One region of the Sphingopyxis granuli genome, then DNA from elsewhere that is predicted to be linked to it. Evidence: riboswitches for the same ligand, from Rfam matches in the RefSeq annotation. Region 1 holds a riboswitch; each other region holds the start of a gene.
What was found. Region 1 has a riboswitch for cobalamin ahead of SGRAN_RS18195 (TonB-dependent receptor plug domain-containing protein). Riboswitches for the same ligand answer to the same signal wherever they lie in the genome.
Positions count from the first base shown of each region.

Region 2: it holds a riboswitch for cobalamin, as region 1 does, so the genes downstream of both, metE (5-methyltetrahydropteroyltriglutamate--homocysteine S-methyltransferase) here and SGRAN_RS18195 (TonB-dependent receptor plug domain-containing protein) in region 1, are expected to answer to the same signal.
Region 3: it holds a riboswitch for cobalamin, as region 1 does, so the genes downstream of both, SGRAN_RS20840 (TonB-dependent receptor plug domain-containing protein) here and SGRAN_RS18195 (TonB-dependent receptor plug domain-containing protein) in region 1, are expected to answer to the same signal.

Region 1 covers NZ_CP012199.1:3,960,203-3,970,680, forward strand. Annotated here, with positions in the region: gene SGRAN_RS22385 (MFS transporter) at 1-339, shown strand, start outside; gene cobU (bifunctional adenosylcobinamide kinase/adenosylcobinamide-phosphate guanylyltransferase) at 509-1,021, opposite strand; gene SGRAN_RS18155 (hypothetical protein) at 1,018-1,227, opposite strand; gene cbiB (adenosylcobinamide-phosphate synthase CbiB) at 1,227-2,165, opposite strand; gene SGRAN_RS18165 (aminotransferase class I/II-fold pyridoxal phosphate-dependent enzyme) at 2,158-3,138, opposite strand; gene SGRAN_RS18170 (adenosylcobinamide-GDP ribazoletransferase) at 3,135-3,857, opposite strand; gene SGRAN_RS18175 (histidine phosphatase family protein) at 3,854-4,423, opposite strand; gene cobT (nicotinate-nucleotide--dimethylbenzimidazole phosphoribosyltransferase) at 4,420-5,436, opposite strand; gene SGRAN_RS18185 (DUF1636 domain-containing protein) at 5,433-5,840, opposite strand; gene SGRAN_RS18190 (hypothetical protein) at 5,843-6,388, opposite strand; gene SGRAN_RS18195 (TonB-dependent receptor plug domain-containing protein) at 6,421-8,373, opposite strand; cobalamin riboswitch at 8,520-8,709, opposite strand; gene SGRAN_RS18200 (cobyrinate a,c-diamide synthase) at 8,722-10,023, opposite strand; gene cobO (cob(I)yrinic acid a,c-diamide adenosyltransferase) at 10,020-10,478, opposite strand, start outside.
Region 2 covers NZ_CP012199.1:2,851,979-2,862,456, reverse strand. Annotated here, with positions in the region: gene SGRAN_RS13325 (tetratricopeptide repeat protein) at 1-323, shown strand, start outside; gene SGRAN_RS13320 (potassium transporter Kup) at 399-2,330, shown strand; gene SGRAN_RS22610 (hypothetical protein) at 2,414-3,286, shown strand; gene SGRAN_RS13310 (AHH domain-containing protein) at 3,249-3,794, shown strand; gene SGRAN_RS13305 (NAD(P)H-dependent flavin oxidoreductase) at 3,784-4,755, opposite strand; gene SGRAN_RS13300 (acyl-CoA thioesterase) at 4,852-5,259, opposite strand; gene metE (5-methyltetrahydropteroyltriglutamate--homocysteine S-methyltransferase) at 5,252-7,558, opposite strand; cobalamin riboswitch at 7,675-7,877, opposite strand; gene SGRAN_RS13290 (hypothetical protein) at 7,950-8,489, opposite strand; gene leuA (2-isopropylmalate synthase) at 8,658-10,322, opposite strand.
Region 3 covers NZ_CP012199.1:4,556,552-4,567,029, reverse strand. Annotated here, with positions in the region: gene SGRAN_RS20865 (DUF885 domain-containing protein) at 1-1,365, shown strand, start outside; gene SGRAN_RS20860 (cobyric acid synthase) at 1,413-2,867, opposite strand; gene SGRAN_RS20855 (ABC transporter ATP-binding protein) at 2,864-3,640, opposite strand; gene SGRAN_RS20850 (FecCD family ABC transporter permease) at 3,634-4,632, opposite strand; gene SGRAN_RS20845 (ABC transporter substrate-binding protein) at 4,635-5,501, opposite strand; gene SGRAN_RS20840 (TonB-dependent receptor plug domain-containing protein) at 5,516-7,444, opposite strand; cobalamin riboswitch at 7,625-7,844, opposite strand; gene SGRAN_RS20835 (DUF2946 family protein) at 7,951-8,340, shown strand; gene SGRAN_RS20830 (TonB-dependent receptor family protein) at 8,409-10,430, shown strand.

The DNA of each region.
Region 1 (10,478 bases):
GGTGCCGTCGCGCTGGCACTGGGCCTGCGCGATCACGGAAATTTCACAACGACGGTTGCCGTCCTCGCGTTCATCAGTTTCTTCATCGATGGAGCATTCAGCGGAATTATCGGTTTCGGTGCATGGATATTTCCGAGCCGCATCCGCGCCACGGCAATTGGTGTCACGACCGGCATGGGCCGCTTTTCGGGCGGAACGCTCGGCCCCATGGCAGGCGGCATGATGCTCGATCGCGGCTTCGGCCTACCTGCGATTGCGACGATCGCCGCCATGCCTTTGCTGATGGCCGGCCTTCTGGTCGCAATCGCAGCCGGCATACACCGACGCGGAAATGCATGAGCATGAAAATTACCATTGTCGAAGCAAGCCCACGTGATGGAACGTGAGCTGCGGTGCTGCGATGGGTGGCCCGCCGACGTATGTTGCCGTTGCGTTATTCGCATTCGAAAGGCGCGCAAGCGACCTCTCGTTCATTCTGGCTGATGGACGCATCTCTTCATGTGGCGAACTATTTCAGGCGCTGCGGAAGGCCAGCGAATATCATCTGCACCTCCTGGACAGCCGCAGCGACGGCCTGGTTCGTCCGACCGGCTTCGTCGCGGAAGCGACGCGCCAGTGCGTTGTCCGGCACGATCCCGAGGCCGACCTCGTTGGCGACGAGGATGAGCTGGCCCCCGAACCGCCCAATGGCTTCGCAAAGCTCGCGCGTCGCGGCTTCGCAATCGGCCTCCGCCAGCATGAGGTTGGATATCCAGATGGTGAGGCAATCGACCAGGACGACGGCGTCCGCGTCATCGGCGGCGTCGAGCGCGGCGGCGAGATCATGCGGCGCCTCGACCGTTTGCCATCGTTCGTCTCTGTCCGCCCGGTGGCGCGCGATACGGTCGCGCATCTCCGCGTCATGGGCTTCCGCCGTGGCGATGAAGATGTGCCGGCCCGCGATCGCTTCGGCGCGCGCCTGCGCGTATCGGCTCTTTCCCGATCGCGCGCCGCCCAGCACGAAAAGGCTTCGTCCGGTCATGCGCTCCCCTTCCCCCTTCCCGCCGGCGCGAGCAAGCCGCCGACATCGCCATGCCGCGCATCGACGTCGGCATGATAGTCGCGACCGCTCGCCGTGACCCCGATGCGGCCCAGCAGCGCGTGGCGCAGGTCGACGGAGGCGAAGGGACCGTGCAGACAGGAACCCAGCACCGATTTATCGACGTCGGACCCGGTCGCTTGCAGCATCACAGCGCCCATTCGGCACCCCCCACGAGAAGCCAGAGCAGCGCGCAGGCGCCGAGGTAGAGACGCAGCGCCCGGCGGATGTCGAGGCTCGACGGCGCGCGCGCTCCGTCGCCGATCCAGGGCTTGTCGTGCAGGACGCCGTCATAGGCGATCGGGCCCGCGAGACGAAGCCCGAGCGCGCCCGCCATGGCGGCCTCCGGCCATCCGGCGTTGGGCGAGGCGTGCTTGCCGGCGTCGCGCCGCAGGATGCGCCAGCCGCCCCCGCCCGCGAGGCAGATCAGCAGCGCCGACAGGCGGGCGGGGACGAGGTTGAGCAGGTCGTCGGCGCGCGCCGCCGCCCAGCCGAAGGCGCGCCAGCGTTCCTCGCGGTGGCCGATCAGGCTGTCGGCGGTGTTGACCGCCTTATAGGTCCAGACCCCCGGCAGCCCCAGGAACAGCAGCCAGACGGCGGGTGCGGTCACGCCGTCGCAAAAGCTTTCCGCAAGGCTTTCGATGGCGGCGCGCGAGATGCCGCTTTCGTCGAGCGCGGCGGTATCGCGGCCGACGATCGCGCCCACGGCGACGCGGGCGGCGGGCAGGCCTTCGCTATCGAGAGCGTCGGCGACGGCGCGGACATGGTCGAACAGGCTGCGCTGCGCGATCGCCGGCCAGGCGAGCAGCGCCACGGCCGCCCACCCGAACGCACCCAGCCGTTCGAGCAGCAGCGACTGGACGAGCCAGGCCGTCCCGCCGACCAGCCCGGCCAGCAGCAGGACGGTCAGCAGCCCCAGCAGGCGGCGCGTACCGAAGCGTCGTTCCGGTCCGTTCCAACGCCTCTCGGCGGCGTCGATCAGCCGCGCGAACCATCCGACCGGATGCCCGGCCAGCCGATAGAGGGTGCGCGGCCAACCCAGCGCGGCGTCGAGCCCCAGCGCCGCCAATGTGACCGGATCAGCCATCGGCGAGGGCGGCCTTCAGCCGCAGGAATGCTGCGTCGTCCCCCGGAAGACCGAAGCGCAGCCATTGCGGCTGGTCCGCAAAGGGCCGTGTCAAGATGGCGCGGCGCGCCAGCCGTTCGAACAAGGCGCGCGCGTCGGCGGTTTCGACCAGCCGGAACAGCGGGCATGCGCCGACCGGCATATATCCGGCCCCCCGCAACAGCGCATCGAGCGCGGCTGCCTGCTTCGGCAGGCGGCGGCGCGTGGCGGCGATCCAGTCCGCGTCGGCGTAGGCGGCGGCGCCAATGGCCACGGCGGCGGCGGACACCGGCCAGGCGCCGAGCAGGGCGCGCAGATCGCGCAGGAACGGCTCCGGCCCCAGCACGAAGCCGAGCCGCACCCCGGCCAGCCCGAAGAATTTCCCGAAGGAGCGGAAGAGGATCAGGCGCGCATCGTCGCCCACCGCCGGCGCGAGGCTCAGCGCGGGATCGACATCGGCGAAGGCTTCGTCGACCAGCAGCCAGCCCGCCCCGCTCCGACTCGCGAGCAGGTCGCGAAGCGTCGCGGGCGTGACGGTCCGGCCGTCGGGATTGTTGGGATTGGCGAGGATTATGCTGCCGCCATGCCGCCCGATCGCGTCTGGACCCGTGGCCATCGCGGCCGGGATCATCTCGCCGTGCGTGCGATAGCCGGGTGCGGCGTATCGGGCCTCGCCGCCGATCAGCGCGCCGACCAGGCGGAGGCCGATCTCGGTTCCCGGGACGGCGCAGACGTGGCGCGCGGCGACGCCGAAACAGGAGGCCGCCACGGCCTCCAGCCCGGCGATGGCGCCGCGTTCGGGAAGGCGCCGCCAGTCGACGTCGACGCGCTCCGTATCGGGCCAGGGGTTGGGGTTGATCCCCGTCGACAGATCGATCCAGGGATCGCCGCCCGAGCCGAACCGGCGCTTCGCGGCCGACAGGTCACCGCCGTGCCATGTCCACGGCTCGCTCATGCGACTTGCAGCCACAGCAGCGCCGCGAACAGCGACAGGCTTTCGGTCACTTCGATTCCGGCGCCATGGCCGTCGCCCGACACGCCGCCGATCGCGCAGCGCAGCCACCACCCCCAGACGAGCAGGAAGAGGGGTGTAGCGAGAAGCGCGGGCGACCAGCAGGAAGCCGCCGCGAGCAGCACGCCCCACAGCAGGAGATCGCCGATGCGGACGGCGCCGCGAAAGCGAGAACCCAGCCCCGTGTGAAGATCGGGCAGCCACCGCGACCAGACGAGCGGCCCCGTTCGCGCCGCGAAGGGGACGAGGGCGATGGCGAGGAAGGCCTGCGCCTCGATCAGGGCATGGAGCAGAACCAGCTTGGCGACCAGTTGCAGGACGATCGCGACGACCGCGAAGCTGCCGACATGGGGATCGGACAGGACGGCGATCATGCGGTCGCGATCCTTGTGCGCCGCGCCGCGCGCATCGGCGATGTCGCCCAGCCCGTCGAGATGAAGCGCCCCGGTGACGCCCACCCACAGGAGCAGCGCGAGCAAGGCTCCCGACCAGCCGTCCAGCCTGCCGCCGCCCCATGCGGCCGCGGCGACGATCACGCCGACGAGGAGCCCGACCGCCGGAAACCAGCGCATCGAGGCCGCGAATTCCGCGCTGGAAACGGCCGCCAGACGCGGCGTCGGCAACCGCGTCAGGAACTGGATGGCGATCAGCAATCCCTTCATGGGCGCAGGCCGGTAATCTGCGCGACCGGCGCGTCGCCCGGCCACAGGCGCAGCGAGACGAGGACGCCATATGGCAGGTCGAACGACCATATAGGACGCCGTTCGAAGCCGCAGAGGATGTGCAACGCCGCGCGGATCGCGCCGCCGTGCGTGACGATGAGCGTGGGGGCCGGTTCCAGTTCGGCGACGGCACGCGACACGCGCGCGACGAGCGCCGACCAGCGTTCGCCGCCCGGCGGCGGGTTGGCGTCGGGATCGTCCCAGAAACGGGTCATCGCCTCGCGGTCGATCTCTTCGGCCGCCCGGCCGTCCCACGCGCCGAAATCGATTTCGCGCCAGCGGGGGTCGACGGCGAGCGGCCGGCCGATGGCCGCTCCGATTGCTTCGCCCGCCAGCCGGCAGCGCCGCAGGTCCGACGCGATCAGCCGTTCGGCGCCGACGGTGCGCGCCTGCGCGACGCAGGCGGCGATTCCTTCCATGGTCGGCGCGCTGTCGGTCCGGCCCAGCAGCAGCCCCGGTCGCTCGGGCGCGCCATGCCGCAGCAAATGGAGCGCGAAGCCGGTCACAGCGACGCCGACACCGCGGCCTCGGCAAAGGTCGCCATCCGGTCGTGCGCGGCGAGTGACGCGCGGACGACCCCGGCCGCCACCGCCGCCCCGCTCCCTTCGCCGAGCCGCATCCCGAGCGACAGCAGCGGATCGAGCCCAAGCTTTTCGAGCAGCAGCACATGGCCGGGCTCGGCCGAGCAATGGCCCGCGATACAATGGTCGGCGATCGCCGGATTGTCCGACGCCAGCGGCGCGATCGCCGCGCAGCAGATGAAGCCGTCGAGAAGGACGGGAACGCCCAATTGCCGCGCCCGCACCGCCGCACCGGCGATCGCCGCCGTCTCGCGGCCACCGACGCGGCGCAGCGTCTCGAACGCCGAACGCCCGGCATGGGCATGGACGGCGACCGCGCGCTCGACCACCTCGGCCTTGCGCGCCACGCCCTCCGTATCGATGCCCGTGCCGGGGCCGACCCAGTCGGCAGCCGTGCCGCCGAAGCTGCGCGCGCATAGCGCGGCGGCAGCGGTCGAATTGGCGATCCCCATTTCACCCAGCACGATCATGTCGATCCGCTCGTCAACGACCGCCGCCCCGGCGTTGAGCGCGTCGAGGCATTCGGCCGGGGTCATCGCCGGCCCGGCCGTGAAGTCGGCGGTCGGCCGGTCTAGGTCGAGCGCGACGATCTTCAATTCCAGTCCGGCGGCGGCCGACAGCGCGTTGATCGCCGCGCCGCCCGCCTCGAAATTGGCGACCATCTGAGCCGTGACGGTTGAGGGAAAAGCGCTGACGCCGTGCACGGCGACGCCGTGATTGCCGGCGAAGATCGCGGCGCGCGCGCGGTCGAGGCGCGGGCGCGCGCGCGACTGCCAGCCGGCGAAGAAGATGGCGATGTCTTCCAGCCGCCCCAGCGATCCGGCGGGCTTGGTCAGCGTCATCTGGCGCGCGCGGGCCGCCTCTTGCGCTTCGCCGTCGATATTCCGCGGACGCGCCAGCGCGACCTCGAAATCCGCGATCGAGGCAAAGGCGGTCATTCGGCGACGAATCCCGGCGGCGGAACGCGGACGAGGAAATGTCCCTTCACGCCTTCCGGCCAGTCGGCATAAGCGACGCGGCCTTCGGCGCTGGCGGCATGATGCACGGCATAGTCGAGAATGGCGCGCGCTGCCGCTTCGTCCGGCGTGAAGCGGCCGAGCACATAGCCGACCTTCCCCGGCGCGCGAACATGGACCGTGCAATATTCCTTGCAGGCGAACAGGCAGGGCATCTCCTCCACCGCGATCCGCGCATAGGCGGGCTCGCGGCGGGCAAGTCCGCGCAGCAGCCCGGCGAGCCGCGCCCCGCCGCGCACGCCCTCTTCATCCTCGCGCGCATCTTCGCCGTGACGGCAGGTGTTGCACACGATAACGGAGGGACCGTCGGCGGCGGGGCGCAGCATCGTCACGCGGCCTGCGGTCTCGACACGTTCGCAGGCACGTCGAGGCTGAAGCCCGCGCGCGTCAGCAGGGCCTGCGCCGCCAGCAGTCCGGCGAAGATCGCGCCATAGCGCACGAACTGGCGCAATAGCACTTCGCCCGAAAAGGCCGACCAGCCATGGTCGAGCAGTGCCACCCAAGCGAGAATGCCGAGCTTGAAGCCGACGAAGGCGGCGGTGTAGCTGGCGCTCATCCGCACGGCCGCGGGGCGGCTGCGCATCGAGCGCGCGACGGCCTCCGCCGACAGCAACGAGACGACCGCCGCCATGCCGAGTGCGAACGGCCACGCCGGGTTGCCCGTCTGGTGCATGAAATAGGTCACGGCCTGCGCGGCGAACCAGGCAACGAACATCAGCATCAGTCCGATGCGACGCGGCACGTGCGTCGCGGCCAGCGCGGCCAGCGACGGAAAGGGCGTCGCGCAGGCCAGAATCATCGAGGCGATGGTGCTCACCCCGGCCATGGTGCCGACCCAGACATTGCGTGCGAGAGCGGTAGAAGGCGTCTTCATATTCTTCTCCTCTGGCTGAAAATTCGGGCGCATCAGAAGCGTCCCCGGAAACCGGCGTAGATGCTGCGGCCGAGTGTGCCGTAACGGTAGGCCGTCATATAATTCTCATCGAAGATGTTCTCGGCACGCGCGAAGAAGCGAACATTCTCCGACAATCTGAATTCGGCGCGCAGGTCGATAAGCGTGTAATCGTCGAGGACGATGCTGTTCGACGCATTGTCGAAACTCTTGCCGGACCAGCGCAGTGCCGCTCCGACGTCGAGACCGAAGGGAAGAGCGTAACCGACCGAAGCATTGGCCGCGTGGCGCGGACGGCGCGGCAGGTCCCTGCCGAAATTGGTCGCGCCCGGCGAACGATCCTCGGCCACGATCCAGCTATAATTGCCGTCGAGCGTCAGCGCGCCCAGCGTCAGCGCCGCCGTCGCCTCGATCCCATGCGCCTCGCCGCGCGCGACATTGGAATAATAGCCCGAACGGCGCGTGGAATCGCCAGGGACCAAGCAGAGCGGATTGGGCGTGGTGGGCGAGCAGGAATTGAAGATGATCTGCCCGGTCGTGGTGCGATCGAACCAGACCCCGCCAACCGTCAGAGCGCGGCCGAACAATTGCTGCTCGATCCCTGCTTCCCAGCCATGCGCTTCCTCCGGGTCGAGCGCGACATTCCCATATTCGCTGAACATCTGATACAGCGTCGGCGCCTTGAAACCTTCGCCATAGCTCGCGCGCAGGATGGTCCCGGTCGGCAGCCGCCAGACACCGCCCGCCGCAAACAGTGTCTGCCCGCCGAAGCGGTCGTGATCGTCATGGCGGACGCCGCCGTTGATCGTCAGCCCGTCCAGGGGCTCGACGCTGAGCTGGCCATAAAGGCTGGTCACGTCCGCCTTGCCGATCGCGAAGTCGGGAAGGGGCGTCGCCAGCGAACCCGAAGGCGAACGGCTGCGGAACCTCGACCGTTCATTCTCGACGCCGAAGACCGCGCTGACGCCGCGCGTGACATCGATATTGCCCTGATATTCCCAGCGCCGATTCTCTCCCTTGGCCTGAAGGCTGACGGGACGAGCACGCAGCGGCCCGTAATTGCTGCGATCGGTGTCGGTGTAGGAATAGGAAATCCGGTTGCGGAAACGCCCGTCCAACAGGTCGAAGTTGGCGCCGGCATAGCTCACGAATTCCTCGTTGAGCGCGTAGTCCGGCGTATCGCCGCTCGTCGAATCGAGATTGACGCGCGCCGTGGAATAATAACCGCGCACTTCGACGCTGAGGTTCGAAGCAAGCGCCAGTTCGGCGCGGCCCGTCACGCTGCGGTTGCGATAGCCGTCGCGCTCGCCGCCGCCAAAGGCCGGGGCGATCGCCGAAATGCCGTCGGTGGTGAAGCTCTGGCCGCCGATGCGCCAGTTCAGTGGTCCCGTGCGGCCGCCGATCGCGGCGCGCGCGCTGACCGTGTTGCGCGACCCGGCCTCGATGTCGAAGCTGCCTTCCAGCGGTTTTTCGGGGATGGCCGTGACGATATTGACAACGCCGCCGATCGCCTGACTACCCCACAGGATCGACTGCGGACCACGCAGGATTTCGATCCGCTCCATGTCGCCGACCAGCAGGTTGGCGAAATTATAGCCGCCGCCGGCCGCCGCCGGATCGTTGAGCTTCACGCCATCAATCACGACAACGGTATGATCGGACTCGGCGCCGCGGATGCGGAGCGATGTCGCGGTGCCATAGCCGCCGTTGCGCGAGACGGTGATGCCGGGTGTGCGCAACAGCAACTCGGTCGCGCCGATATCCTGCGACCGGTCGATCGCCGTCTTGTCGAGCACGGTGATCGTCGACGGCACCTCGTCGAGTGCGAGCGGCGAGCGCGTCGCGGTGACGACGATGCTGTCCTCTTCGGACCTCGCGGCGGCGTTAGCGGCTTCTGCGGCCGATACGGGAAAGCCGGCCGCAAATGCCGCCAGTGAAATGGAACTTCGAACAATAACACGGAACATAGGGTACCCCATCGACAAGACCATTCGGTCGCTGGGTCGATGGCGGCCCACCCTGATAGGCGAACGACATCGGCCCGCGCGGCCGCGCGGTCACCTTTGTCGTCTGTCGGGTTCACCCCCGTCCGCCCGGCACACCCTGTCCGCGCGAAAGACGACGGCGACGGGCAGGTCTCCTGGCTCGCGGGTCGACGCCGGTCCGGGCCGCCTTCTCAGGACCGATGGTCCCAATGGCATATGGCCCGATGGCTCTCCGCTTACAGTTGCAGGGGCAGCAGGGGTTTCGCACCCCATTCCCTTTCAATCCCCTTTCGGGGAACCTGTCGCGGCCCGCTCGTTAGGCAAATCGCGTCAGGCGATCAAGTGAAAGAAGCTGCCCGTCACGTGGCCGGCGCGATGGCCGGCGGGGCCGAGATCGCGACCTGCCGCGTCGGCAAGCCGGGCGAAGGGGGCGCCTTCGTTCGTCGATGTGATGGTCGCATGATGATATTCATGCCCCCACAGCGGCGTTTCGGCATCGGCGAAGCGCGTCGACGCGAACAGCCGCGCCTGCCGATAGCCGAGCGACATCTTCCTTTTCGCGAAGCTGGTATCGACCGGCAGCAGCCCCGCCATAGGATGCACGATGCCGTCCGCATCCTCGATGCTGCGGCCGAGCAGCATATAGCCGCCGCACTCACCATGCACCGGTGCGCGCGCCGCGAAGGCGCGCAACCCCGCCATGAAGCGCGCATTGCCCGCCAGCCTGCCCGCGTGCAGTTCGGGATAGCCGCCGGGCAGCCAGCAGGCGTCGCAGTCCATCGGCGGCGCCTCGTCGGCGAGCGGCGAGAAGCCGCAAATCTCAGCGCCCGCATCGCGCCACCACGACGCCAGATGCGGATAGAAGAAGGCGAAGGCATCGTCGGCGGCGAGGGCGATGCGCTGCCCCGGCGGACGCAGGCGCGGTCGGACGGGGAAGGCCGGAGCGGTCGCATGCGCTGCCGCGCGGATCGCGGCGAGGTCGCAATCGCGCGCGAGGATCGCCGCGACGGCATCGATCCGCTCGTCCAACGCGCCATCTTCGCGCGCCTGCACCAGCCCGAGGTGGCGCGAGGCGGCCGCCAGCGCCGGGTCGCGGCGGATCATGCCGAACAGCGGCAGGTCGAGCGCGTCGAATCCTTCGGCGATCATCGCGGCGTGACGGTCGCTCGCAACGCGGTTGACGATGACTCCGGCCACCGGCGGCGCGCCGGGAAAGGTCGCGAAGCCATGCGCGACCGCCGCGACGCTCTGACCCGCGCCCTCGGCATCGACGACGAGCAGGACCGGCCAACCCGTCAGCCGCGCGACCTCGGCCGCCGTGCTGCTCCGGCCCGCGCCATCGAACAATCCCATCGCGGCTTCGGCGACGACCAGATCGGCGCCGCAGGCCGCCTGCGCCGCCAGCCCCTTCAGCATCGCCGGCGTCATCGCGAAACCGTCGAGATTGACCGAGGATCGCCCGGTCGCCACGGCGTGAAAGCCGGGGTCGATATAGTCGGGTCCGCATTTTGCCGCAGCGACGCCGAGTCCTTCACGCTGGAAGGCGCGCTGCAGCCCGATCGCGACGAGCGTCTTGCCCACCCCCGAGCGCGGCGCCGCGACCAGCAGTCCCGGCGCGAGTTGGCCGCTCAAAACTCTATTCCCCGCTGCGCCTTCACGCCCGACCGGAACGGGTGCTTCACCTGCACCATCTCGGTGACGAGGTCGGCGGCTTCGATCAGCGCCTCGGGCGCATTGCGGCCGGTGACGACGACATGTTTCATCGCGCCTCGATCGAGCAGGCCCGCGACCACCTCGTCGACGGGCAGATATTCGTAGCGCAATACGATGTTGAGTTCGTCGGCGACCACAATCGCGATGTCGGGATCGGCGATCATCCGTTTCACCTCGTCCCATCCGGCGCGCGCCCAGGCGATATCGCGCGCACGGTCCTGCGTGTCCCAGGTGAAGCCTTCGCCCATGACCTTGTGCTCGACCTGCCCGGGAAAGGCCGAATAGACGGCCTTCTCGCCAGTCGCCCAGCCGCCCTTGATGAACTGGACGATGCCGACCTTCATCCCGTGCCCCAGCGCGCGGCACACCATGCC
Region 2 (10,478 bases), 1.1 Mb from region 1:
AGAAATATCCCGACAATGTCGACCTGTGGGTCGGGCTGGGCAACGCGCTGGTCGCGCATGGCGGCGGGATGATGTCGCCCGCCGCCGCGCTCGCCTTCGACGAGGCGGCGAAGCGCGATCCGACCCACCCGGCGCCGCCCTTCTTCGCGGGGCTCGCGATGGCGCAGAGCGGCGACCTGCGCGGGGCCGAGGCGGTGTGGAGCGGGCTTCTCGCCCGCTCGCCGGCCGATGCGCCCTGGCGCGCCGACCTCGAAATGCGGCTGGACCAGCTGCGCCGCGCGATGGGGCCGGAGCTGCCGTCCGAAGCCGGGAACGGGCCGTGATTTCGATGCTATTCGACCGCAACGGGCTCGTCTAAAGGCGGCGGCATGACTGCTGAGTCGCAACAGGCGGCGGGGATGACCGGCATGGCCGTCGACGGAGACGCCGGTGCCGGCCACGCGCCGCACGGGCACGCCGGCGACGGCCGGATTAAGCTGGCCGTCGGCGCGATCGGCGTCGTTTTCGGCGACATCGGCACCAGCCCGCTCTACGCGTTTCGCGAAACCTTCGCCGGGCATCATTCGATCGACGCCGACCGGCTGCACATCTATGGCGTGCTCAGCCTGGTCTTCTGGTCGATGATGCTGGTCGTCACCTTCAAATATGTGCTGACGATCATGAAGGCCGACAACAAGGGCGAGGGCGGCAGCCTCGCGCTGCTGGCGCTGATCAGCCGCTCGTCGGGCGAGGCGCGCTGGACCTGGCCGATCGTGCTGCTGGGGGTGTTCGCGACCGCGCTCTTCTATGGCGACAGCATGATCACCCCCGCCATGTCGGTGCTCTCGGCGACCGAGGGGCTGAGCTATGTCAACGAGGGGTTCGAGCCTTATATCGTGCCGATCGCGCTGGCGATCCTGATCGGCATCTTCGCGCTGCAATCGCGCGGGACGGCAAAGGTCGGGGCGCTGTTCGGCCCGATCATGCTCGCCTATTTCCTGATGCTCGCAGTGCTGGGCGTGACGCATATCGTCGATCATCCGTCGATCATCCTGCACACGATCAACCCGATCAACGCGCTGAAATTCTTCTATTACGACGGGTTCACCGCCTTCATCGCGCTCGGCGCGGTCGTCCTCGCGGTGACGGGGGCGGAGGCGCTCTATGCCGACATGGGGCATTTTGGGCGCGCGCCGATCGGCCTGTCGTGGCTCTGCTTTGTGCTGCCGGCGCTGATGCTCAACTATATGGGGCAGGGCGCGATGGTGCTCGAGGCCGACCTGGGACAGCGGCTCGGGCTGATCCAGGATCCCTTCTTCCTGATGATGCCCGAAGGCTGGCGCATTCCGGTGGTGATGCTGGCGATCGCGGCCACGATCATCGCCAGCCAGGCGGTGATCTCCGGCGCCTTCTCCCTGACCCAGCAGGCGATCCAACTCGGTTTCATCCCGCGCCTGCGCGTCGAACATACCAGCGCCTCTGCGGCGGGGCAGATCTATATCCCGGTCGTGAACTGGTTCCTGATGACGATGGTCATCATCCTCGTCCTCTTCTTCGGATCGTCGAGCAATCTCGCCGCGGCCTATGGCATCGCGGTGACCGGCGCGATGTTCATCGACACCTGTCTGATGTGCGTCGTGCTGTTCATGCTGTGGAAGTGGCCGGCGTGGAAGGCGGTGCCGCTGCTCGTGCTGTTCTTCGTCGTCGACATCGCCTATTTCGCCGCCAACCTGATCAAGGTTCCCGACGGCGGCTGGGTGCCGCTGGCGATCGGCCTCAGCATCTTCACCATGCTCACCACCTGGTCGCGCGGGCGTAAGCTGATGCAGCAGCGGATGGCCGAAGGCGCGATGCCGATCCCGGTGTTCGTGAAGTCGGCCGCCGACAGCGCGACGCGCGTCCCTGGCACCGCGGTGTTCATGACCTCCACCGCCGACGGGGTGCCGCACGCGCTGCTCCACAACCTCAAGCACAACAAGGTGCTGCACGAACGGATCATCCTGCTGACGGTCAAGATCGCCGATGTCCCCTTCGTGAAGGAGGAGAATTCCTGCCTGCTCGAGGATCTGGGCAAGGGTTTCCACCGGCTGGTGCTGAACTATGGCTTCATGCAGCCCGTCGACGTGCCCGCGGCGCTGAAGCGCGTCACCAGTTGCGGCGGCGAGTTCCGGATGATCGAGACCAGCTTCTTCCTGTCGCGCCAGACGCTGATCGCGGCGAGCAAGCCCGGCATGCCGATCTGGCGCGAGAAACTGTTCGCGTGGATGCTGCGCAATTCGGAAAGCGCGATGGAATATTTCCGCCTGCCGACCAACCGCGTCGTCGAACTGGGCAGCCAGGTCGCGATTTGATCACCTGCCGCGCGGCGGCGGATTAACTTGTCGACAGGATCGCAATTAGCATTTGATCAAGGGCGCCCGTCCTGCGATGCCCGGTGCGATCGACGAAGGCCGGCGCGGCGATGGATGGCGACGACAACAGCAATGAAGGGACGAGGGGGCTGGTTTCGGCTGGCCCTTTTGCGCTGATCGTCGCGCAGGGTTTCGGACGCCGGTCGCCGGCCGAGGTCGAGCGCGCGCTGCGTCACATGGGCCTGCGGCCGGAGGGCGTCGCGGCGGACGGGCAAGGCGGGCTGCTGGCGACGGACCCCGATTCGCCGACATTCCACCTGCGGCTCGGCGCGACGGACCTGGTCGCCGGACCGGCGGGCTCGGCGGCGCTCGACCTTGCCGATCCCGATGCGCCGGCGACGAGCCAGCTCGCGGCAGGGCTGCCGCCCGACTGGCGCGGGGCGGGGCGATGCTGGGCGTTCGTCGCGGCCGGCGGCGCGACCCCATCCGCCGGGGGCGGTCAGGCCACGCGCATGCGCGAACTGTTCAAGACGCTGGTGCTGTTGATCGATCTGTTCGATGCCAGCCACATCTTCTGGTCCCCCGCGCGGCTGTGGTCCGACGCCCCGCAGTTCCGCGCCGCGGTTGCCGAGATGCTGACGAGCGGCATGCCGCCCGTCCTCCACCTCGTCGCCTTTCGCCGGCACGAAACGGCGGGCGGTGCGCATGTCGGGACGCGCGGGCTCGCCGCCTTTGCCGGGCAGGAACTCACCGCCGCGATCCCGGCCGGCTGGACGGTGGCGGACATGGTGCGGCGGCTGGCGCGCCTCGCGCTCGACATCATGGTCAACGGCCCGATCCTCGAAACGCAGCGGGCGCGCGGGCTGCAACAAGGCGAATGGGTCGATCTGTCGCCGCGCCTCGATGCCGATCGGGGGCATGCGGTGGTGGACGTCGCCTTCGACCGCGGCGGCTGAGGCCGCGTTGCGGTGCGATTCGCGGCGATGGCGCGGGGCGCCGCCGCCGCGGCCCGGTTTCCAGCGCCATCACCTGCTGCCCGTCCTGCTGCTCCGCCGCCCGCAGATGGCGGCGATGTTCGACTGCCTGCGCGCCGAGGGCTTCCTGCTCCAGCGCTTCGACCTCAACGGCCTGATGCTGCCGGCAAGCGAGGGCGGCGCACTGTCGTCGGGCCACGCGCTGCATCGCGGGCCGCACCCCGGCTATAGCGACGTGATGGTCGCGCGGGTCGAGCGTATCCGCGCCCATTTCGCCGCGCAGGCGCCCGGCGACCCGATCGCGGCGCGGCGGACCGCGGTGATGCGGCTGCGACTGTTGCAGGATACCGCGCGGCGCGCGCTGACCGACCGGCATGGTGCCGGCTTCTGGCTCAACCGGCGCGATCCGATGCGGATTTTCGCCGATCGCCCCTATCTGGACGACGCGATCGGGCGGCTGTTCGGCGGCTGCGGCGCGCTCAGCCGATGACCTTGCCCTGCAGTTCGCGCCACGCCTCGCGATATTGATCGGTCAGTTCGGCGACGAAATCGGCGGCGGGACGCACCGCGCGCACCGACCCGATTCCCTGGCCGGACCCCCAGATGTCCTTCCACGCCTTGACCTTGGTATTGCCGCCCGAACCGAAGTTCATCGTCTTGAGGTCGCCCTTCGGCAATGCATCGGGGTCGAGCCCGGCGTTGACGATCGAGCCGCGCAGATAATTGCCGTGGACGCCGGTGAACAGGTCCGAATAGACGATGTCGGCGGCGCGCCCCTCGACGATCCCGGCCTTGTATCCGGCGTCCGCATTCGCCTCGGCGCAGGCGATGAAGGCGCTGCCGATATAGGCGAGATCGGCGCCGCAGGCCTGCGCGGCGAGGATCGAGCGGCCGTGCGCGATCGCGCCCGACAGCGCGACCGGCCCGTCGAACCATTCGCGGATTTCCTGCACCAGCGCGAAGGGCGACTGGGTGCCGGCGTGGCCGCCCGCGCCGGCCGCAACGGGGATCAGGCCGTCGGCGCCCTTTTCGACCGCCTTGCGCGCGAAGCGGTCGTCGATGACGTCGTGAAGCGTGATGCCGCCCCAGTTATGGACCGCCTGGTTGAGTTCCTCGCGCGCGCCGAGCGAGGTGATGGTGATCGGCACCTTCCACTTCTCGCAGGTCGCGATATCGGCCTCGAGCCGGTCGTTCGAGCGATGGACGATCTGGTTGACCGCGAACGGCGCCGAGGGATGGTCGGGATTCTCGCGATCCCATGCCGCCAGTTCCTCGGTGATGCGGTGGAGCCATTCGTCGAGCAGCGTCTGCGGGCGCGCGTTGAGCGCCGGGAAGCTGCCGACGATCCCCGCCTTGCACTGCGCGATGACGAGGTCGGGGCCCGAGACGATGAACAGCGGCGAACCGATGACGGGCAGGCGAAGGCGGTCGAAAATCGCGGGAAGGGCCATGGGCGTCGCTCTCCGAATAGAGGTTTCGGCTGACCTTAACGTAAACGGAAGGCTGCGCAAGGGGGATCGCGGCCGCCCGCCGCAAGCGCGAGCCGGTCAGGACGGCGGGGGACCGGCGGCCGGGCGGCCGAGCGCGCGCGGGCGCCGGTCGGGGCCGACCGCGACGAAGATGAAGACCGCCTGCGTCACCTTGTGCCCGTCCTCGGCATGGCGGTCGCGCGCCCAGGCCTCGACCTCGACATGCATGGAGGTCCGGCCGACCTTCACCAGCCGGCCGAAGACCGACACCTCGTCGCCGACGAACACGGGGCGGTGGAAGGCCATGCCCTCCACCGAGACCGTGACCGCCCGACCGCGCGCGTGGAGCGACGCGACCGAAGACGCGGCCAGGTCCATCTGCGCCATCAGCCAGCCGCCGAAGATATCGCCATAGACATTGGCGTTGGCGGGCATCGCGGTGACGCGGATCGTGGGCTGGCCCGCGGGCATGGTTTCGTCAGGCATCATAGGCCTCCCGAATCCGCATCCGCTGCGCCGCGGCGACCATCGAGACGAGGGCCGGTCGCACCTCGTCCCACTTGCGCGTCTTGAGCCCGCAATCGGGATTCACCCAGATACGATCGGACGGCAGGTGCCGTCCGGCGAGGGTCAGCAGGTCGGTCATCTCGCGCTCGGCCGGAATGCGCGGCGAATGGATGTCATAGACGCCGGGACCGATCTCGTTCGGATAGGCATAGCTTGCGAAGGCCCCGAGCAGTTCCATCTGCGACCGCGCGGTTTCGATCGAGATGACGTCGGCGTCCATCGCGCCGATCGCGGGAAGGATGTCGTTGAATTCCGAATAGCACATGTGGGTGTGGATCTGCGTGTCGTCGCGCACGCCAGAGGCCGCGATGCGAAAGCATTCGACCGCCCAGCCCAGATAATGCGGCCATTCGCCGCGGCGCAGCGGCAGCCCCTCGCGCAGCGCCGCCTCGTCGATCTGGACGATCGCGGCGCCCGCGGCCTCAAGGTCCAGCACCTCGTCGCGGATCGCCAGCGCAATCTGGCGGCAGCTCGCTTCGCGCGGCTGGTCGTCGCGGACGAACGACCAGTTGAGGATCGTCACCGGCCCGGTGAGCATGCCCTTCACCGGCCGGTCGGTCTGATCCTGGGCATAGCGCCACCAGTCGACCGTCATCGGCCGCGGACGCGACACGTCGCCATAGAGGATCGGCGGCCGCACGCAGCGCGAGCCATAGCTCTGCACCCAGCCGCTGCGGGTGAAGGCGAATCCGGCAAGCCGTTCGCCGAAATATTGCACCATGTCGTTGCGCTCGAACTCGCCGTGGACGAGGACGTCGAGGCCGATCTCCTCCTGCCACTTGATCGCGGCGCGGGTTTCGACCTTCAGATAGCGGTCATAGGCCGCATCGTCGATTTCGCCCCGGATATGCGCGGCGCGCGCCTTGCGGACCTCCGCCGTCTGGGGGAAGGAGCCGATCGTCGTGGTCGGATAGCGGGGAAGCGGAAGGCGCCGGCGCTGCGCCTCGCGGCGCGCGGCGAAGGGCGCGGCCCGGCGCGCGGCGTCCGTGTCGAGCGCGGCAAGGCGGGCGGCGACGGCGGGATCGTGGATGCGGGGCGAGGTCGCGCGGGCGACCGCGGCCATCCGCGACGCCGAAAAGGCGGCGAAGGCGGCATCCTCGCCTTCGTTCAGCGCCTTGGTGAGCGCGGCGAGTTCCTCGATCTTTTGCGCCGCGAAAGCCAGCCATTGCGCGATTTCGGGATCGAGCGCGGTTTCGAGCGCCAGATCGACCGGAACGTGGAGCAGCGAACAGGACGGCGCGAGGATCAGGTCGCGCGTCGCCGCCAGCTCCTTGAGCCGCCAGTAAAGGTCGGAAAGGTTGGCGCGCCAGATGTTGCGGCCGTCGACGACGCCGAGCGACAGCAGGACGTGCGGCCGCACCTTGTCGAGTGCCGGGCCGAGCTGTTCGGGCGCGCGGACGAGGTCGAGGTGGAGACCGTGGACGGGCAGTTCGGCGGCGAGATCGAGATTGTCGCCGAGACCGCCGAAATAGGGGGTGAGCATCAGGCGCGGCCCCGCCGTCGCCAGCCGCGCATAGGCGCGCTCGAACGCGGCGCGCTGCGCGTCGTCGAGATCGAGGACGAGGCAGGGCTCGTCGATCTGCACCCAGTCGGCGCCCTGTTTCGCCAGCCGCGCGAGGATCTCGGCATAGGTGTCGAGCAGCGCGGGAAGCAGGGCGAGCGGTTCGACCGCCTTGCCCTTGGCGAGCATCAGGTAGCTGACCGGGCCGAGCAGCACCGGGCGCGTCTGATACCCCAGCGCCTTCGCTTCGTCATATTCGTCGAAAATCTTGGTCGAGGCGATGCGGAAGGTCTGGCCGGCGGTGAGTTCGGGGACGAGGAAATGATAGTTGGTGTCGAACCATTTGGTCATCTCCTGCGCCGTCGTATCGGCGGCGTGGCCGCACCCGGCGTGCGCCGGATCGCCCTGTGCGCCGCGCGCCATCGCGAAATAGAGATCGGTATCGACCGTCTCGCCGTCCCAGTCGTAGCGCGCGGGGACGGCGCCGATCAGCGCCGAGGTATCGAGCACATGGTCATAGAGCGAAAAATCGTTCGACGGCAGGATGTCGGCCCCCAGCGCCTTCTGCCGCGCCCAATGGGCGACGCGCAGGCCGGCCGCCGCGGCGTGCAGGTCGGCGAGGGTCGATTTGCCCGACCAGTAGGATTCGAGCGCGACCTTGAGTTCGCGGCGAAGGCCGATGCGGGGAAAGCCTAAAGTGGCGACGCTGACAGTCATTTCGAGCACCTTGCAGGGGGCAAGGGCGACGGACAGACGCGAACGCACGATATCCCGCGTCCGCAGGGCAAGGGTCGGACGCAGCCATGCATGCGGCCTGACCGGGCACCCCGCCGGAGGACGTATCTGACGAGGCAGGTCTCCTGGCTCGCGGGTCGCCGCAGCGGTCTGGCCTTCCCGGTTCCTTGCCGAACCAGTGGCATGATCGACCGCCGCTCGCCGCTTACAGTTGCGGGGGCAGCGCCGGTTTCGCACCGGCTTCCCATCTTCGCTCCGCCCCGGATGCCCGGCGCGAAGAACCTCGACAGCATGAAGAATAGGCGCCGCGGCAATCCTGTCAAGCGCTATATAAAGAAATCTTTATATGTGTTGGCTGGTGATTGGCCCTATCCTAAAAGGCGGTCGCCAGCAGCGCGGCGGTGGCGGCCGCGATCGCCAGCAGGAGCGCGATCTTCGGACCGTGCGAGGCGAGAATATGGGTTCGCCGGCGATCGAAGGGCGGCCCTTCGACCTCATGAGAAAGCTCGGTTTCGGGCCGCGTGCGCGCCGCGAAGGCGGGCGGCGATGCGAGGGCGGGGCCGCTGATCCCGCTGGCGAGCGCCAGCTTTTCGAACGCCACCGCCATCTTCTCGCGGTCGAGGTGCCGGTCGATCGCCTCGCGCTCGGGGTCGGGATCGGGCGGCGGCGGCAGGCTTGCGACCCTGCGCTCGATTTCGCGGTCGAGCGCGTGGAGGCGATCGATCGCCTCGACGATCCGCCGCCGGTCGCTGCTGGCGAGCGCCAGTTCGAGACGGGTCAGCGACAGCGCGCTTGCGCGGCAATATTGCAGGCTCCAGAACAGGTCGCTGCTTCCCCCGACGGCGGGGAGCGGCCCGGCGGGAGCGACGGGCGCGCTCGGGCCGCTGGCGGACGAGGCCTGGGATGCGTTCACGGGTCCTTCTCCTTCGCCGCCCCCCGGCTGCGCGCATCGGCTTAGGACCAAATGCGCGCGCCGCGAAACGCCGATCGGGCCAGTCGTGACCGGGATGCGGCGGACGGGAGAGGGAAGGGGTGCGAGGAGGCCGGGGCGGCCCGCGCCGCCCCGGGCGCCGCGACCGGATCAGATCGCGTTCGCCGCCGACAGGATCGCGCGCACGCTGGCGGTCGCGACATCGGTGTCGAGACCGCAGCCGAACAGGCTGCGGCCGTCGGGGGTACGGCATTCGACATAGGCGGCGGCCTGCACATTGCTGCCCTGGCCGATCGCATGTTCGGAATAATCGACGATGTCCATCGCCGGGCCGCCCGATTCGGCCAGCGCGGCGACGACGCTCGACATCAGGCCGTTGCCGCGGCCGCTGATGCTGCGCTCGGCGCCGTCGATGGTCAGCTTGCCGGCGAAGATGCGGTCGGCGCCGCTCTGGCTTTCCGCCCAGCTCACGAGCTGGAAGCGCTTGCCGTCCGCCGCCAGATAATGCCCTTCGAAGGCGGTCCAGATGTCGTCGGCGGTCAGCTCGCGGCTCGTCTGGTCCGCCACCGCCTGGACGATGTGGCTGAAGCTCGCCTGCATCTTCTTCGGCAGCTTCAGCCCCTTGTCCTGTTCGAGCACCCAGGCGACGCCGCCCTTGCCCGACTGGCTGTTGACGCGGATCACCGCTTCGTAGCTGCGCCCCAGGTCGGCGGGGTCGATCGGCAGGTAGGGGACTTCCCACTTGTCGTCATTCTGCCGCTCGCGCGCCGCGAACCCCTTCTTGATCGCGTCCTGGTGGCTGCCCGAAAAGGCGGTGTAGACCAGTTCGCCGCCATAGGGGTGGCGCGGGTGGACCGGCAGTTGGTTGCAATATTCGACCGTCTGGATGACCTGATCGATGTCGGAGAAGTCCAGTTCGGGGTCGACGCCCTGCGTGTACATGTTGAGCGCGATGGTGACGAGGCAGGTGTTGCCCGTGCGCTCGCCGTTTCCGAACAGGCAGCCCTCGACGCGGTCGGCGCCCGCGAGCAGGCCGAGTTCGGCCGCCGCGACCCCGGTGCCGCGGTCGTTGTGCGTGTGCAGGCTGATCAGCGCGCGGTCGCGGTTCGGCAGATGCTTGCAGAAATATTCGATCTGGTCGGCATAGATGTTGGGCGTCGCCGCTTCGACCGTCGCGGGCAGGTTGAGGATGATCGGCTTGTCCGCCGTCGGCTGGAGCACGTCCATCACCGCGGCGCAGCATTCGATGCTGAAATCGATCTCCGCGGTCGAGAAGGTCTCGGGGCTGTATTCGAAGCGCCAGTCGGTGCCGGGCAGGCGCGCGGCATTGTCGCGCAGCTGCTTCGCGCCGTCGACGGCGATCTGCTTGATCTCGGGCATCTCCATGCCGAAGACGATGCGGCGCCACGCGGGGCTGACCGCGTTGTAGAGGTGGACGATCGCGGTCTTCGCGCCTGCCAGGCTGTCGAAGCTGGTGCGGATCAGGTCGGCGCGCGCCTGCGTCAGCACCTGCGGCGTGACGTCGTCGGGGATGCGGCCCGAGCGGACGAGGTTCTGGATATAGTCGAAGTCGGTCGCGCCCGAGGCGGGGAAGCCGACCTCGATCTCCTTGAGTCCGCATTTGACGAGCAGGTCGAAGAAGCGCGTCTTCTTTTCGGCGTCCATCGGATCGATCAGCGCCTGGTTGCCGTCGCGCAGATCGGTCGAGAGCCAGATCGGGGCCTTGGTGATCGTGCGGGCGGGCCACTGGCGGTTTTCCAGCGGGACCTGCGGAAAGGGTCGGTACTTGGCCGAGGGGTCGCGGAGCATGGGCATGGGTTGGCTTCTTCTGCTTGCGTGGATTCGGATGCTGTGTCGTCAGGCCCTTGAGCGCGTGGCCCGCCGCGAAAGGCGCAGGCCGAAAGTCACGCCCAAGGGCGTGTAAGTCGCAGAAGAAGGAGGCCGCGCATGTGCATCGCCCGCGCTCATGAC
Region 3 (10,478 bases), 600 kb from region 1:
GGCATCGCGGCGCGCACCCCCTATCGGACCGAGGCGCAATATCGGCGCTACCTCGCCCGCCTTTCCGACCTGCCGCGCTATTTCGACGAGCAGATCGTCAACATGCGCGCGGGGCTGAAGCGCGGCTTCAGCGTGCCCGGGGTGACGCTGGCGGGGCGCGACAAGTCGATCGAGGCGCATATGGTCGCCGACCCCGAAAACAATCCCTTCTGGGGGGCGTTCGCCGATCTGCCGGCCGCGATTCCGGCGAGCGAGAAGGCCGCGATCCAGGCCGAGGCGAGGCAGATCATCGCGCAGAAGATCGTTCCCGCCTATGCGAAGCTGCTCGCATTCTATCGCAACGAATATCTGCCGCAGGCGCGCCAGACGCTGGCGGCCGAGGCGATGCCCGACGGCAAGGCCTTCTATCAGGCGCAGATCCGCGAATATACGACGACCGACCTCACCCCGGAGCAGATCCACCGCATCGGCCTCGAAGAAGTGGCGCGCATCACCGCCGACATGGAGAAGACCCGGGAAGCCGCCGGGTTCAAGGGCGACCTCAAGGCGTTCATCCATTTCCTGCGCACCGATCCGCAATTCTATGCGCGGACGCCCGACGAGCTGATGGGCGTGTCCGCCTATACCGCCAAGCGGATGGACGGGCTGCTCCGCACCACCATCGGCTTCCTGCCGCGCTACCGCTTCACCATCCGGCCGGTGCCCGATGCGATCGCGCCCTTCTTCACCGCGGGCCGCGGCGGGCGCGAGGCGTGCCTGATGAACACCTATGACCTGCCGTCGCGCCCGTTGTATCAGATTCCGGCGCTGACGCTCCACGAATGCACCCCCGGGCACAGCCTGCAGGGGGCGATCGCGATGGAGGCGCCCGTTCCCGACCGGCCCGAGTTCCGCAAGCAGACCTATTTTTCGGGCTATGGCGAGGGGTGGGGGCTCTACACCGAATGGCTGGGCAGCAAGATCGGCATCTATCGCACGCCCTATGAGGAGTTCGGCCGCCAGTCCTACGAAATCTGGCGCGCCTGCCGTCTCGTCATCGACACCGGCATCCACCATTATGGCTGGACGCGCGATCAGGCGATCGCCTACCTCGCCGATCACAGCGCGCTGTCGCGGCACGAGGTGGAGACCGAGGTCGACCGCTATATCAGCTGGCCGGGACAGGCGCTCGCCTACAAGCTGGGGGAACTGGCCATCCGCCGCCAGCGCGCGAAAGCCGAGGCGGCGCTGGGTCCCGCCTTCGACCAGCGCTGGTTCCACGACAAGCTGCTGAGCCTCGGGTCGGTGCCGCTCAACGTGTTCGAGCAGGAAATGGAGCGCTGGACCGCCGAGGGCGGCAAGAACCCCTTCCCCGGCGCGGTCTGATCGCGCCGGCTGGACGAAGCCGAGCAACTGACCCTAACCGCGGTCCGTCAGCTGGCCGCGAGGCGGAGCAGGCCGTCGATGTCGATATGGTCCGACAGCGTTTCGGCGATCGCGTCGAGCGCGGCATCGACGTCGGCGCCATGGTCGTGCGCGCGGGCCGCGACCCCGATATGGGCGAGCAGCGCGCGGCGGAGCGCCGGCGCGGCGAACAGGCCGTGGAGATAGGTTCCCATCACCGTTCCGCCCGGGTCGATCGCGCCGTCGGCGCCGCCTCCGTCGAGCCTGGCGAAGGGCGCCGCGGTGCCGGGGCCGCGCGTCTCCCCCATGTGCATCTCATACCCCTCGACCGGGACGCCCAGCGCTTCGCCGCGGACGCGGCGCAGGACCTTCACGGGGGAGAGGGTGGTCGTCACGTCGAGCAGGCCGAGCCCGTCGACCTCCGACGGCACCCCCTCGATGCCGTGCGGATCGGCGATGCGGCGGCCGAGCATCTGATAGCCGCCGCACAGGCCGACGATCAGGCCGCCGCGCCGATGATGCGCGCGGATGTCGATGTCCCAGCCTTCGGCGCGCAACGCCGCGAGGTCGGCGATCGTCGCCTTCGATCCGGGCAGGACGACGATCGCGGCCTCGGCGGGGATCGGGCGCCCGGGCGGCACCATGACGAGCTCGATGCCGGGTTCGAGCCGAAACGGGTCGAGGTCGTCGAAATTGGCGATGCGCGGCAGGATCGGGCAGGCGACGATCCGGCGGCCGCTGTCGGGCATGGAGCGCCGGTCGAGGATCACCGCATCTTCGCTCGGCAGGCGGGCGGCGGCGGGCAGCCAGGGAACGATGCCGAAACCGCGCCACCCGGTCCGCGCCTCGACCGCGCGATAGCCGTCCGCGAACAGCGCGGGGTCGCCGCGGAACTTGTTGACCAGGAAGCCGCGGATCATCGCGGCATCGGCGGGGTCGATCACCGCGCGCGTGCCGACCAGCGATGCGATCACGCCGCCGCGGTCGATGTCGCCGACCAGCACCACCGGCACCCCCGCCGCCCGGGCGAAGCCCATGTTGGCGATGTCGCCGGCGCGCAGATTGATCTCGGCGGGCGACCCCGCGCCCTCGACGAGCAGGAGATCGCATTCGGCGCGCAGCCGGTCGTGGCTCTGCATCACATCGGCCAGCAGCGCGCCGCGTGCTTCGCGGAAATTGTTGCTGCCCAGCGTGCCGCGCACCCGGCCGTGGACGATCAACTGCGAACTGCGGTCGGCCTGCGGCTTCAGCAGCACCGGGTTCATGTCGCTGTGCGGCTCGACGCGGCAGGCGAGCGCCTGAAGCGCCTGCGCGCGGCCGATCTCTCCGCCGTCGGCCGTCACCGCGGCGTTGTTCGACATGTTCTGCGGCTTGAAGGGGCGGACGCGCAGGCCGCGGTTGGTCCAGGCGCGGCACAGCCCGGCGACGAGCACCGACTTGCCGACGTCCGACCCCGTGCCTTGCAGCATCAGCGCGCCGCTCATTCGCGGCTGCGCCCCAGCGCGGTGATCGTCGGCCAGGCGCCGCCAAGGTCGACCTCGGCCTCTATGCCATAGACCGCGCGCAGATTCGCGCGCGTCAGCACCGCGGCGGGCGGACCGTCGGCAACGATCGCGCCCTTGTCGATCAGCAGCAGCCGGTCGCAATAGCGCGCCGCCATGGTCAGGTCGTGGAGTACCGCGATGACGAGGCCGCCGCCGTGCGCTTCGCCGCGCAGCAGGTCCATGACGTCGATCTGGTGGCCGGGATCGAGGCTGGCGAGCGGCTCGTCGGCGACCAGCATCGGCGCTTCGACCGCCAGCGCGCGGGCCAGAAGGATGCGCGCGCGCTCGCCGCCCGACACATGGGTCGCGTCGCGGTCCCGCAGGTCGAGCACCCCGGCGCGCGTCATCGCGCGCTCGATCGCGGCGAGGTCGGCGGCGCCCGGGCGCGACATCGGGCCGAGGTGCGGCAGGCGGCCGAGCCCGACGAGCCGCTCGACGGTCAGCGGCCAGTGGAGCGTCTGGCCCTGCGGCAGATAGGCGGCGCATCGCGCGAGCGTCGCGCGCGGCATCGCGGCGACGTCGGCGCCATCGATGCGGATGCGCCCGGTGCTCGGCACCAGCGCGAGCAGCGCGCGCGCCAGCGTCGACTTGCCCGCGCCATTGGGGCCGACGATGCCGGTGAGCGTGCCCCCGGCCAGCGCTGCGCTGACGTCGCGCACGACGGGCCGCCGCCCGAGGCGGACATCGACATGATCGAGCGTCAGCGTCACCACAGCCGGCGCTCGCGCATCAGGTGGAACAGGAAGACGGGCACGCCCAGAAAGGCGGTCACGACGCCCAGCTTGAGCTCGCTGGTGGTGTCGATCAGCCGCACCGCGAGATCGGCGAGCGTCAGCAGCGCCGCGCCGCCGATCGCCGAGGGCAGCAGGATCGCCGACGGGCTGCGGTCGGTCAGCGGGCGGATCAGATGCGGGACGATCAGCCCGACGAAGCCGATCGCGCCCGACACCGCGACCGCGCCGCCGACCCCGATCGCGGTGCCGAGCAGCAGGCGCAGGCGCGTGCGGGCGAGGTCGACGCCGAGCGCCTGCGCGCCGTCCTCGCCCAGCGTCAGCGCGTCGAGCGCGCGCCCGTTCCACAGCAGCAGCGCCATCCCGGCGCCGATGCACGGCAGCGCCGCCCACAAATGGCCGAACGAACGATTTTCGAGGCTGCCCATCAGCCAAGTCATGATCTCCATCGCCGCGAAGGGGTTTGGCGACAGGTTGAGTGCGAGGCTGATGCCCGCCCCCGCGAGGGTGCCGACGGCGATGCCGGCGAGGATCAGCGTCAGCGGGCTTTCGGAGCGGCCGGCGAGCGCGAAGAGCAGCGCGAGCGACAGCAGCGCACCGACGATCGACAGCAGCGGCAGCGCCGCCGGGTGAAGATTGGCGAGCCCGAAATAAAGCGCGGCGACCGCGCCGAGCGCCGCGGCGTTCGAGGTGCCGAGCACCGACGGCTCGGCGAGGGGATTGCGCAGATAGCCTTGCAGCGCCGCCCCCGCGAGCCCGAGCATGGCGCCGACCGCGAGCCCGACCAGCAGGCGCGGCAGGCGCAGGTCGAAGAGGATGACGGTCGCGACATGATCGCCGCGGCCGGATGCGGCGGCAAACAGGCGGGCGAGCGGCAGGTCGACGGTGCCGAAGCACAGCGAAGCCGCCGCCGCCCCGCATGCGAGCGCGAGCAGCGCCAGCGTCAGCCGCCGGGGCGATCGGGCCTCGCGCATCGTCATCGGCGCGCGCCGTCGTGGCGCTGGATCTGCCTGGCAAGGCGGTGCACGGCCGCCCCATAAGCGGGGCCGCCGCAAACGGTCCACGCCTCCGGCACGCTGAGCCGCGGAATGCCCCGAAGCGCGGGGTGGTGCAGCATCTCGCTGCCCTGATCGGTGATGGTGTCGCTCGCGCTTTCGACGATCAGGAAATCGGGGTTCGCCGCCACCATCTCCTCGAGGCTCAGCTGCGACAGCGGCGGCTTGCCCAGCTTTGCGGCAAGATTGACCAGCCCGACGCGCCCCATCATCTCGTCGATCAGCGTCCCCGTCCCGGTCATGTAGCCGCGCCGCTGGTAATAGGCGGCGACCCGGCCGCGCCCCGGGCGGGGCACGCCGGCGAGGTCGCGCTCCATCCGCGCGATCAGCGCTTCGCCGCGCGCCGGATCGCCGAGCGCGGTCGCGGTCAGGCGGATCGTCCGGCGGATGACGTCGAAGCTGTCGGCGGTCGGCAGGTCGAGCGTCCGAAAGCTGCCGCGCGGCAGCGCCGCGACCGCCGCGCTGCCGCTCGCGGGCATGCCGACGATCAGGTCGGGCGCCGCGACCAGTATCTGTTCGGCGGCGTTGCGGATCAGCGGCAGCCCGCGCGCCGCCGCGGCGGCCGCGGACATGCCGGGATCGGTCGCGTTGCGCGTCAGCCCGGCGATCCGGTCGCGGTCGGCAAGCGCGAGCAGCAACTGGTCGGCGCACAGGTTGAGCGACACGACGCGCTGCGGCGCGGCCGGCGGCGTCGCCGCTGGTGCCGTACGGCCGCCCTGCTGCGCCCACAGCGCGCCGCCGCCGGCGAGCAGCAGCGCGAGCGCGGGCAGGGCGGCGTATGGCGTCAAGCGCGTTCCTTCCCTCAGAAGCGCAGGCGGACGCCGCCATAGGCGGCCCGGCCCGGCGTCGCGATGCTGAAAATTTCCTCATAGTCGACCCCGAGCAGATTCTCGACGCGCCCGAAGACCGAGATGGCGTCGGTCACCCGGTAATCGGCGCCAAGGTTGACGAGCACATAGTCCTTCATCGCGACCACGACCGGGACATAGCTGGGGTTGATATAGGCGAGGTCGGTCGTGCGGCCGTTGTAGCGCAGCGTCAGCGTCCCCGCAAAGCGCTGGTCGCTGCTCGACACGGTGGCGTTGAAGCTGGCGATATGCTTCGGTCGCCGCACTTCGGGCGCGCCGTTCTCGCGCGCCTTGATCCAGCTGTAGGCGAGGTCGAAGCGAAGCTGCGGCAGCGGCCGCGCGCTGGCGAAGGCCTCGATGCCGTGCTGCTTGCTCGTCGTCGCGCGGTTCGCCGGAGTCGCGGTGAAGTCGGGCGCGGGATAGTTGGTGAAGATCTCGTCCTTCAGCGTCGAATCGAACCAGGTCGCCCCGATCGTCGCCCAGTCGTCGGCGCCGAAGCTCTGCTCGATCCCCGCTTCCCAGCCCTCGGACTTTTCGGGTTTCAGGTCGGGATTGCCGATGTAGCGGCCGTCGATATAGCCGAACAGCTCGAAATAGCCCGGATTCTTGACCCCGGTGCCATAGGCGCCGCGGATGCGCGTGCCGGTCGGAAGGCGATAGCTGCCCTGGACGCGCCAGGTCGTCGCATCGTCGAAGCGGTTGTTGTCGTCGTGGCGCAGCGACGCGCCGAGCGAGAGCGCGCCCGCGGTCAGCTCATATTGGGCGACCAGCCCCAGATTGTCGGTGTGGCGCTTTCCCTGAAAGGCGCCCGGCGTCAGCGTGCGGAACGCCTCGCGCTCGACATCGACCGCACCGGTCAGCCGGTGGGCGATCGCATCGGTCCCGAAGCGGATGCTAGAGGTCAGCGATCCCTTGTAGCGCTGTCCCTTGCTGCCATAGTCCAACCCGAAGGGGGAGCGGCCGTGGCGCGCGGTGTCGGAAAGCTGCCCCGACAGGCTGGTCACCCAGCGCCCGTCGAGCGCGGTCAGTTCGGCCGCCAGCAGGGCATGGAAGGATTCGGTCTCGACATGGACGCCGGGGCTGTCGACGATATAGCCGAAGCGCGGGCTCGTCGTGTCATATTCGCTGTCGTTGTTGTCGGCGTCGCTGAAGCCATAGCGCAGCACGGCGTTCAGCCGGAAGGCGTCGCTCGGCGTCCAACCCAGCTTCGCGCTCGCGCCGACCGTCTGCATCCCGACGTCGCGCACCCCGCCGCGCGCGGTCGGATAGCCGTTCGCGCCGTAATAGGTACCGGTGATCGCATAGTCGAAGCTGTCCGATGCGCCCGCGGCGCGGGCGCTGCCGGCGACGGTGCCGAACGACCCGCCCTCGATCCGGGCGCTCAGGCCCGGCGCCTCGCGCCCCGACAGGGTGATGTAATGGATCACGCCGCCGATCGCGTCGGAGCCATAGAGCGACGATTGCTGGCCGCGCAGCACCTCGATCCGCGCGGCGGGGTCGGCGAGCAGACCGCCGAAATCGAACTGGCCCTGATAGGGGTCGGCGACCTCGATGCCGTCGACCAGGACGAGGACGTGATTGGCTTCGCTGCCGCGGATGCGGATATCGGTCATGCCGCCGAGGCCGCCGGTGCGGCTGACCGCGACGCCGGGCACGTCGCGCAGCACGTCGGAAACGATGCGCGTCTGGCGCTGTTCGAGCGCTTCGCTGTCGATCGCCGTGACCGAGGCGCCGAGCTGGTCCGCCCGGACCCCTTCGCCCGAACGCGAGGCGGTGACGATGATCGCGTCGCCGGGGCGCGGGTCGGCGGCGGCATCGCCGGTCTGGGCCAGCGCCGGCGAGGTCGCCGCCAGCGCCACGATGGAAAGGCCGTATTTCAACATGGGAGTCCCCCACGCGCCGAGAGCGAAGGCGGGGACCTGCCGAGCCGCGTGCGCGATCGACCGGCGCACGGGCGGCGGGCTGGCGCAAGGCGCCCGCATTTCGTGCCCCGAAGCGGCCCCGGCCGCTGGGTCGTCGCTCGACGGAGTTCTCCGTGCCCTGGCCTTTCCCTGGACCGAGGCATTGAGCGACCCACGCCGGCAGGTCTCCTGGCTCGCGGGTCGTCGCTTGATGCACGCCTTCCCAGGTCGCCCCAGTGGCAGACCCGGTCGGGGACCGGGTCGGTGCATCGCGCTCGCCGCTTACAGTTGCAGGGACAGCCCCGGTTTCGAAGGTCCGGCCGGACCCCCTTACCGCGTTCCCTTTTAAGCCCCATCGGGGCACCGGCGCGATCAATGCAAGGTTGCCCTTGCGGCGCCCGCCCATAGCGCCTCGGCGCATTTTGGCAATCGGCTTTTGCGGGGCCTGCGCGCTTGCCCGAACCGTCCGCCGGGACTAGGAGCGCGGCGTGGCCGATCTTTCCGCCTTCCGCCGACCGGGCTGGCTGCTGCTGCCGGTGCTTCTCGCGCTGCTCGCGCGGGTGCTGGTCGCGCCGGGCTGGATGATCGGGCCCGATGCCGGGGGGTCGATCACCGTCCGCGTCTGTTCGGACCCGTCGAACCCCGGCGGGACGATGACCATCCCGGTCCAGACCGCGGGCGATCATCCCGATGGAGAGGGGCAGCAGCATTGCCCGTGGGGCGCGCTCGCGGTGGCGCCGATCGTGCCCGATGCCCCGGCGCTGCCCGCGGCGCCGGTGCGGGTCGACCCCGCGCCGCCGGCGATCCCCTCGCTCGGCTTCGCGCCGGGCATCGCCTCGCCGCTTCCCCCCAGCACCGGCCCGCCCGCCTTCGCCTGATTCAGACCGATCGCCGGCCGCGCTTTCGCGCGCGCCGGCCTTGCCTGATTTTCAGCGAAGGATTTTCCATGACCCGTTCCGTTACCCGTGCGGCGCCCCTGCCGGCGCTCGCCCTCGTCCTTTCCTTTTCCCCGGTGCTGTTTTCCACGGCCGCTCACGCCGAGGAGGCGACGATCATCGTCACCGCGCCGACGCTCGCCGACGCCGCGCAGCAGCGCGCGGCGCAGACCCCCGGCGGCACCGACGTCGTCACGCATCAGGATTATGCCGACAAGACGATCGTGTCGCTGCGCGATACGCTCGCCTTCTCGCCCGGCGTCTACCTCCAGCCGCGCTATGGGCAGGAGGTGCGCTTGGCGATCCGTGGCTCGGGCCTCTCGCGCGGCTTCCACATGCGCGGCGTCACGCTGTTGCAGGACGGGGTGCCGATCAACCTCGCCGACGACAATGGCGATTTTCAGGAGCTGGAGCCGATCTTCTTCGACCATCTCGAAGTCTGGCGCGGCGCCAATGCGCTGCGCTTCGGTTCGGGAACGCTGGGGGGCGCGATCAACGGCGTGACCCCGACCGGGCGCACCGCCCAGGGCGTCTATCTGCGCGGCGATGCCGGCAGCTTCGGCCTGCTTCGCGGCCTGGTTTCGGCGGGCGTCGCCAGCGGGCCGGTCGACGCCTGGGGCGCGGTCAGCGCCGACACGTCGGACGGCGACCGCGACCATGCGCAGCGCCGCAGCCTGCGCTTCCACGGCAATGTCGGGCTGACGCTCGGCGACGGGGTCGCGACGCGCTTCTATGCGAGCATCAACCGCATCCGCCAGCAACTGCCGGGCGCGCTGACCGAGGCGCAGGCGCTGACCGCCCCGCGCGGCGCCAATGCGAGCAGCGTCGCGGGCGACCAGCGGCGCGACATCGATTCGCTGCGCCTGCAGAACCGCACCCGCTTCGACCTCGGCACCGCGACGCTCGAGGTCGGGGGTTTCGTCAACGCGAAATCGCTCTTTCACCCGATCTTTCAGCTGATCGATCAGAAATCGACCGACGTCGGCGGGTTCGCGCGGATCGACTATGCGGCGGGGCCGGTCGAGGTGACGCTGGGGGGCGAGATTCGCCGTGGCAGCACCCACGCGCGGCAGTTCGTCAACGTCGCCGGCCGGCGCGGCGCGCTGACCCTCGACGCCGATCAGGAGGCGCGGACCGCGAGCCTCTATGGCGAACTGCGCGTGCGGCCGGTGCCGCCAGTGACGCTGATCGCGGGGGGCGTCTATGCCGATGGCATGCGCAAGCGGCGCGTCGGCTTTTCGGCGACCCCGGCCGGCGACGGGCGCGTCGCGTTCGACGCCTTTTCGCCCAAGTTCGGCGTGCTGGTCGAACCGGCGGAGCATGTCCAGATCTTCGCCAACTACAGCCGCTCGGCCGAATTTCCCGGTTTCGGGGAGGTGTTCCAGTCGATCGGCATGCCGCCCGCCAGCGCGCTGATCGCCGACATCCGGCCGCAGCGCGCCTGGACGGCGGAGATCGGCACGCGCGGAACGATGGGTCCGGTGCGTTGGGACGTCGCCTGGTATCGCGCGGCGATCACCGGCGAGATGCTGCAATATACGGTGAACAGCAGCATCCCCGCCGCGACCTTCAACGCCGACCGGACGCTGCATCGGGGGGTGGAGGCCGGGCTGGAGCTGACCCTCGCACCCTGGCTGCGGCTGCGCCAGACCTATGCCTACAGCGACTTCCGCTTCCGGGGCGACGCGCAGTTCGGCGACAATCGCCTGCCGGTGGTGCCGAGGCATGTCTATCGGGCGGAGGTCCGCATCGGCGGCGAGGCGCTGCACGTCGCGCCGACGCTCGAATGGGTGCCGCAGGGACCGTGGGCCGATTATGCCAACCGGGTGCGCACGCCGGGCTATGCGCTGGTCGGCCTGACCGGCGGCGCGCGCATTGCCGACGGGATCGACGCCTTCGTCGACGTCCGCAACATCGCCGGCAAGAAGGCGATCGGCGACGTCAGCGCGGTGATCGCCGCCGACGCCGCATCGGCGATCTATTACCCGGTCGAGCGCCGCGCCGTTTCCGCGGGCTTGCGCGCCCGCTTCTGACGCCGTGCTCCCGCACGCTCCGCCCGGCCGGGGGAGGGGCGTGCGGGA